3 regions of the Brevibacillus aydinogluensis genome follow, and region 1 is predicted to be linked to each of the others. Evidence: riboswitches for the same ligand, from Rfam matches in the RefSeq annotation. Region 1 holds a riboswitch; each other region holds the start of a gene.

Region 1 (2,196 bases):
CTCGCCCGGGCTCCTCATCGTAGCAATCCTCCAGCGAAAAGCCCATGACGGTGCGCACTTCATGCGGATCAAACAAGTGAAACTCGGCCCGGTTTTCCACCGCTTCCATGAACAGATCAGGGATGCACACACCCGTAAAGATGTCATGCGCCCGCAGGCGTTCGTCCCCGTTGTTCATTTTCAAATCGAGAAACGCCAGGATGTCCTTGTGCCACACGTCGAGATACACGGCAACGCTGCCGTTGCGCGTTCCGAGCTGGTCGACGCTGACCGCCGTATTGTTCAGCTGGCGAATCCACGGGATGACCCCGCTGGATTTGTTTTCATAGCCGCGGATGGAAGAGCCGCGCGCCCGCACTTTTCCCATGTACACGCCGATGCCGCCGCCCATCTTGGACAGCCGGGCGACGTCGGTGTTGGAATCGTAGATGCCCTGCAGAGAGTCGTCGACCGTGTCGACAAAGCAGCTGGAGAGCTGTCCGCCCCGTGCTTTGCCGGCATTCGCCATGGTGGGCGTTGCCACGGTCATGTACTGATGGCTGAGCGCCCAGTAGGCTTCCTTTACCAGCGCGAGTCTTTTTTCGCGGGGTTCCTGCAGCATGAGGTGCATGGCGATGACCATAAACCGCTCCTGGGGCAGTTCATACAGGCTGCCGGTGTAATCCCTCGCCAAATACCGCTCGGCGAGAGTCACGATCCCCAAATAGGTAAACAGCTTGTCCTTTTCCGGATCAATCTCCCGTTCCAGCTCCGCAATCTCTTCCGGACGGTAGGCGGTCAGCAGTTCCTGTTTGTAAATGCCCTTTTCCACCAGCTGTTTCAACAGGTTCAAAAACGAACCGTAGGGACGCGCAGGACTAAAGGAATACGCCCGGCTGCGGGCCGCTTCGTGATACAGGGCAGCGAGGTACGCCCTGGCGGCGACGTAGGTCCATTCCGGCTCCTCTTTGGAAATCAGTTCGGCGGCCGACATGGCAACGATTTTTGCCGCTTCCTGTTCCGTGAGCGTTTTGTGTTTGGCTCTGATGGCCGCCGACTGGATGACGGCATCTGCGCGCAGCCGGGGAAAATCGGCCAGAATGTCGCCAATCAGCGATGTAATACGTTGGTCAATGCCAGAGACAACCGTTTGCAATCTATCCCTCTCCTTTGCGGTTCATGAAAAAAGCATCCTCTCCCGTCGGGTAGAGGATGCTGATGTTGCCCATGTGGAAACAAACATGCCTGTGTCAAAGCGGAACGTGCGCCAGAAAGAGCGGCACGCCGCCGGTGACCGATTCCACACCTCCCCATCCTCGTGGTTCCAACGGTGTTGTCTTTGTGGCAGGTCTCCTGGCTCATGGATCATCGCTTCTCTGAACCTTCCCGTCGATGCGATCGACAGTGGCATCTGACAGAGTCGCTCCCCATTTACAGTGGCGGGACCGCGCCGGACTTGCACCGGTCTTCCCTTTTAAGCGCTTGCCGGAATCCTGGTCAAGCGCACCACAAAGCGTACTATATATGGTTGTATGAAGGTACTATAACACAATATGTTGTGGGAGGGAAGACTGATCTTGGCTGGCCGCTTCCAAAAAAGCGGGTCCGGTCAAGTGACTAGCTGTCACAAAACCGCCAAGCATTGCGCGCCCTGCTTTTCCCTTGCCAATCTGTTATAATGAGACGAGTATGGAGATTGCACTGGGCAAGGAGTGAGCAAACGGTGAGCTATGCGTATCTTAAAGCCCACGTAGGCGGTTGGGAAGTGGCATTCATCCTGCTGATCGTCGGGTACATCCTTTTCCGTCTCGGCAAGGAAAAAGTGGGCAACATCGTTCACATGTTTCTGCGCGTGATGATGGTGATCGTGGTCGTGACGGGTGGTTGGATGTTGTTTAAGTTCCACACGGGAGACGTCCTGTACTATGTGAAGGGACTGCTGGGGATTGTCGTCTTCGGGCTGATGGAAATGGCGCTGGGACGGGCACGCCGCCAGGAAGCCAGCATCGGATTTTTCGTTGGCGCGCTCGCGCTGATGGTGCTTGTCATCCTGATCGGGTACCGCGTAATCGTGTAGGCGGCCGGTGCTTTGCACACACGTCGAAAAGCTTTCACTCGGATCAAAAGGTTCCGGGTGGAGGCTTTTTTTGTTGTTGTTCGCTAAGACAAGCGGCGCCAAGAGCGGCGGATGCTCGCGGAAGCGGAGTGCGCCGCGAA
Region 2 (2,196 bases), 190 kb from region 1:
GTTGTTCAACCGACCCCGGTACAGGCCGATTGCATATCCGATAAATCCGGCGCCCAGCGCGGCCTGCACGGCAAACAGCAGGCTTTCCGTCTCGCCGCCCGGCGGCTCCACAAGCGGCTGGAACCAGGGCTCATAGTCGGGGGCCACTTCTTTGATCGCTTCTTCCGCCGCGCCGTCCGCTCCGCCAAACTCCGAATCTTTCACCAATATCAGCGGCAGCACGGCCAACAACGCCACCAGCAGCAACAGCACCCAGTTTGACCAGCGTTTCACTTACATCCCCTCCCGTTTGAGCAGCGGCAGTTGCGACAGTTCTTTTGCATTGTACGACTGCAGCCAGTTCCAGACGAGCACCGTCAGCAGTCCCTCGCTTACGGCCAGCGGCACCTGCGTCAGCGCGAAGATGCCGGCAAATTTGGCGAACGAGGCGGCGACACCACCGGATGCTGCCGGAAACGCCAGCGCCAGCTGCAGTGACGTCACCACGTACGTGGTCAGGTCGGCCAGGGCAGCCGCCAGAAACACTGCCAGCCGCTGGCCGCCGTTGGCCCGCAGCACCAGCCGATACACCCCGTAGGCCACAAACGGCCCGACCACTGCCATGGAAAACGCGTTGGCCCCCAGCGTGGTCAAGCCGCCGTGGGCGAGCAGCAGGGCCTGGAACAGCAGCACCAAGGTGCCCAGCACCGACATGACCAGCGGACCGAACAGGATGGCTCCCAGGCCGGTCCCGGTCGGGTGGGAACTGCTCCCGGTCACAGACGGAATTTTCAATGCGGACAGAACAAAGGCAAACGCCCCCGCCACCCCCAGCAGCAGCTTCAACTCGGGGTTATCCTGGACCCGCCGCTTGATGGAGCGCAGGCCCAGCAGGAAAAAGGGCAGAAACGCGGCCCACCAGAACAGCGCCCACTCCACCGGCAAAAAGCCTTCCATGATGTGCATGGCGTGTCCGGTCTCCGGCTCATTCAGCAGAAAGTACAGGACAAATCCCGTCACAAGCATTCCGCTCATCAACGAACGCGAACGGCTCATCGAGCATCCTCTCCCTATCTGGTTCGACATCCAACGTCCAAGAAAAAAACTCATCCGGCCGGATGAGCTTTGCGCAATGTGAATAGACGACTACTTCCTCAAACAAAACAGTCGTACTGCCTGGGCTCACCTCTCCTTTCCTCGAAGGCTGTTGGGTGCGGCAGCTAGGTAGGTCTCCTGGCTTCCAGATCATCACGCTCTTTTGCCTTCCCCGTCCGGCGAGCGGCGAGTGGCCTGTCAAAAGAGAATTCCCTGGTTACAGTGGCGGGACCGCTCGGGATTTTCACCCGATTCCCTGTTACCCCTTATCCGCATAAGGGCACCTAGCTCCGTTGTATTCGGTTTTTTTCCTTTCCATCTTGGACGTTTGCGTCCATTATAAACGAGCCCCCGCGAAAGCAAAAGAGGGGAGAATCGTCTCCGAGGTGCGCTATCTATCGTGCGTCCACGCCTACCGCGTCGCTGATGCGGGCAAACCCGTCCTTCTTCAACAGCTGCACCAGCCGTTTGTTAATCTGCCGCGCAATACCCGGCCCGCGGTAGATCATTCCCGTGTACACCTGCACCAGGCTGGCGCCGGCGCGAATCTTGCGGTAGGCGTCGTCACCGGTGAAGATGCCGCCCACTCCGATGATCGGCACCTTGTCCCCCACTTCCTGGTAAATTTCTCTCACCCAGGCGGTGGACCGCTCCTCCAGCGGCTTTCCGCTCAAGCCGCCCACTTCTTCTGCGTACGGGTGGTTTTCCACCCCATCACGGGACAGTGTGGTGTTGGTGGCGATGATGCCGGCCGCCCCTTCAGCCACCGCGGCCCTGACCACGTCACTCATCTGCTCGTCCGCCATGTCGGGCGATACCTTCACCAGGATCGGCTTCGCCTTGGCGCCGCGCATCTCCAGTTCGGCCGCCTTGGCCTTTACTTCGCGGAGAATGGACCGCAGGCTGTTGGCCTCCTGCAAGTCGCGCAGGTTGGGCGTGTTGGGCGAGCTGACGTTGATCACAAAATAATGGCCGTACGAATAGAGCAGGTCCAGGCACTTGCTGTAGTCGGAAGCCGCTTCTTCATTGGGCGTCAGCTTGTTCTTGCCGATGTTGATGCCGATCGGGATGTCGGCATAGGCGTAGTCCAACAGGTTTTGCGAGGCGGTGTAGGCGCCGTAA
Region 3 (2,196 bases), 1.8 Mb from region 1:
GTACGCCGACGTGGAGGAACCGCTCCGCGAAATGCGGTTGATCAAGTCGGCGGAGGAAGTGGCCCGCATCAGGCACGCCGTGCGGCTGGTGGAACAGGCACTGAGCGAGAGTCTGAAAAAAGTGAAACCGGGCGTCACCGAGATGGAGATCGTCGCCGAACTGGAATACCAGATGAAGCGGTTGGGGGCTGACGGGCCGTCGTTTGACACGATGGTGCTGGCCGGCGAAAAATCGGCGCTGCCGCACGGAACCCCGGGCAGCCGGCAGGTGCGCGAGGGAGACCTGCTGTTGTTTGACCTGGGCGTGGCGGCTGACGGCTACGTGTCCGACATCACCCGCACCTTTGCGATCGGCGAGATCAGTGCACAGCTTCGGGAAATCTACGAGACGGTGCTTGCGGCCAACGAAGCGGCCATCGCTGAGGTGCGTCCGGGTGTCACGCTGGCTCACCTCGACCAAACGGCTCGCCGCGTAATCGAGGAAAAAGGGTATGGTCCGTATTTCATGCACCGTCTGGGGCACGGATTGGGCATGGACGTCCACGAATATCCGTCGGTTCACGGACAAAACCAGGACGTGCTTCGTCCCGGCATGGTCTTCACGATCGAACCGGGGATCTACCTCCCGGGCGTGGGGGGCGTGCGAATCGAGGACGACGTGCTGGTGACCGACAGCGGCTGCGATGTATTGACGCAGTTCCCGAAACAGCTGACCGTCATCAGGTAAGGCTCAGACGAAAAACGAATATGGTGTTTCACGGTGCCGTCCGGGTGCAGGTCCGCCCGGGGGGCTTAAAAGGGAAGTTCGGTGAAAGTCCGACGCGGTCCCGCCACTGTAACGGGAGCGCCCTGCGACAGCCACTGTCTCGCCGGTCTGGCGAGATGGGAAGGTGCAGGGAGCGATGAACCCAAGCCAGGAGACCTGCCGTGAAGCGATCACGCTTTTACCCACGAGGATGGGGATGTGTGGAAAGCAGGGGACAGAAAGAAACGGCGCTCCGCGTCTGTTCTTTTGTCGTGTCCGCATGCAGACAGGCATCTTCCGTCCAATACGGGAGGTGCTTTTTTGTTTGTGCGTAAACATGTGAGCCAGGTTTACAACAGGCAGGCGAGTATGTATTGGTGCTTTCGTCGGGGATGGCCTCTCCGTAGTCGGGGCGGCCATCCAGGCACTTGTCCGCAATTCCCTCGCTGATCCCGACATCCTGGGCGTCTCTTCGGGGGCGTCGGTCGGGGCGACATCGGTCATGCTGTTTGGCGCACTCCCGCTCCCCTGGACCCGTTTTTCGCCATAAACGTTGTAACATTTCGTCGGCCGGCCGCATCTAAACAGGTGAATGCACACGAAGGGAGGCGCGCCGCGTGGAAAAACTGCAGCCGACGGTGGAAGCGGTGCTGGAACAGATCATGCGGGAATACGGGACGCGCGTGCTTCGCCTGGTCACCTTGATGGTGAAAGACCGCAGTCTGGCGGAAGACATCACGCAGGACGTCTTTTTGAAAGCGTACCGTCACCTGCCCCGTTTTCGCGGCGAGAGCAGCATCCGCACCTGGCTCTACCGGATCGCCGTGAACGAGTGCAAAGGGTGCCTGCGCTCCTGGGCGTTTCGCAACCTGCTGCCTCGTTCCTGGATCAGCCGGGAGAGCGACGTGTCCGCGGAGCGGCAGGTCATGGAGCGGGCGCAACGGGACGAGCTGGTTCGCCTGGTGCTGGAGCTGCCGCCGCTGTACCGCCAGGTGATCGCGCTGCACTACTACGCCGATCTGTCCATCGCGGAAACGGCCGAAGTGCTTGGCGTGACGGAGGGAACGGTCCGGACACGGCTGCACCGCGCCCGGCAGCAGTTGAGACAGCGGATGGAGTCAAGGGAGGAATGGGAATGGAACGGGACAAATGGCTGCGAGAGCTGAAGGAGCGGGCCGACGAAACGGTGTGCAAGGACGTGACGTTTACCCCCGGAATGGAAGAAGCCGTGCGAAAGCACATCAGACAGCGGTCGCAGCGGCAGAGGCGCGGACCGCTTCTGGCGTCGGCGTCCGCTGCGGTGACGCTGCTGGCCCTGTGGATGTGGTGGCCCGATGCGCTGCAGCCCAAGCAACCGGCCGCCCCTGGCCCCGCGCCGAAGACAACCGCACCGCCGCTGTTCGGCCTCGTCTCCTCTCCTCCCGTGCTGTGGAAAACGTCGCCGCAGATGG

What was found. A riboswitch is a leader RNA that binds a small molecule or an ion and turns the genes downstream of it on or off. The one in region 1 is predicted to bind cobalamin.
Region 2: another riboswitch for cobalamin. It lies ahead of Q7F15_RS03205 (energy-coupling factor ABC transporter permease); the one in region 1 lies ahead of Q7F15_RS04155 (ribonucleoside-diphosphate reductase subunit alpha).
Region 3: another riboswitch for cobalamin. It lies ahead of Q7F15_RS13050 (iron chelate uptake ABC transporter family permease subunit); the one in region 1 lies ahead of Q7F15_RS04155 (ribonucleoside-diphosphate reductase subunit alpha).

What each region holds. Positions count from the first base shown of each region.
Region 1 is NZ_OY569118.1:859,260-861,455, forward strand. It holds gene Q7F15_RS04155 (ribonucleoside-diphosphate reductase subunit alpha) at 1-1,114, opposite strand, end outside; cobalamin riboswitch at 1,306-1,505, opposite strand; gene Q7F15_RS04160 (YisL family protein) at 1,703-2,056, shown strand.
Region 2 is NZ_OY569118.1:670,550-672,745, reverse strand. It holds gene Q7F15_RS03210 (energy-coupling factor ABC transporter substrate-binding protein) at 1-273, opposite strand, end outside; gene Q7F15_RS03205 (energy-coupling factor ABC transporter permease) at 274-1,035, opposite strand; cobalamin riboswitch at 1,186-1,377, opposite strand; gene Q7F15_RS03200 (quinone-dependent dihydroorotate dehydrogenase) at 1,470-2,196, opposite strand, start outside.
Region 3 is NZ_OY569118.1:2,642,526-2,644,721, reverse strand. It holds gene Q7F15_RS13055 (M24 family metallopeptidase) at 1-727, shown strand, start outside; cobalamin riboswitch at 742-944, shown strand; partial or broken gene Q7F15_RS13050 (iron chelate uptake ABC transporter family permease subunit) at 1,110-1,265, shown strand; gene Q7F15_RS13045 (sigma-70 family RNA polymerase sigma factor) at 1,363-1,911, shown strand; gene Q7F15_RS13040 (hypothetical protein) at 1,881-2,196, shown strand, end outside.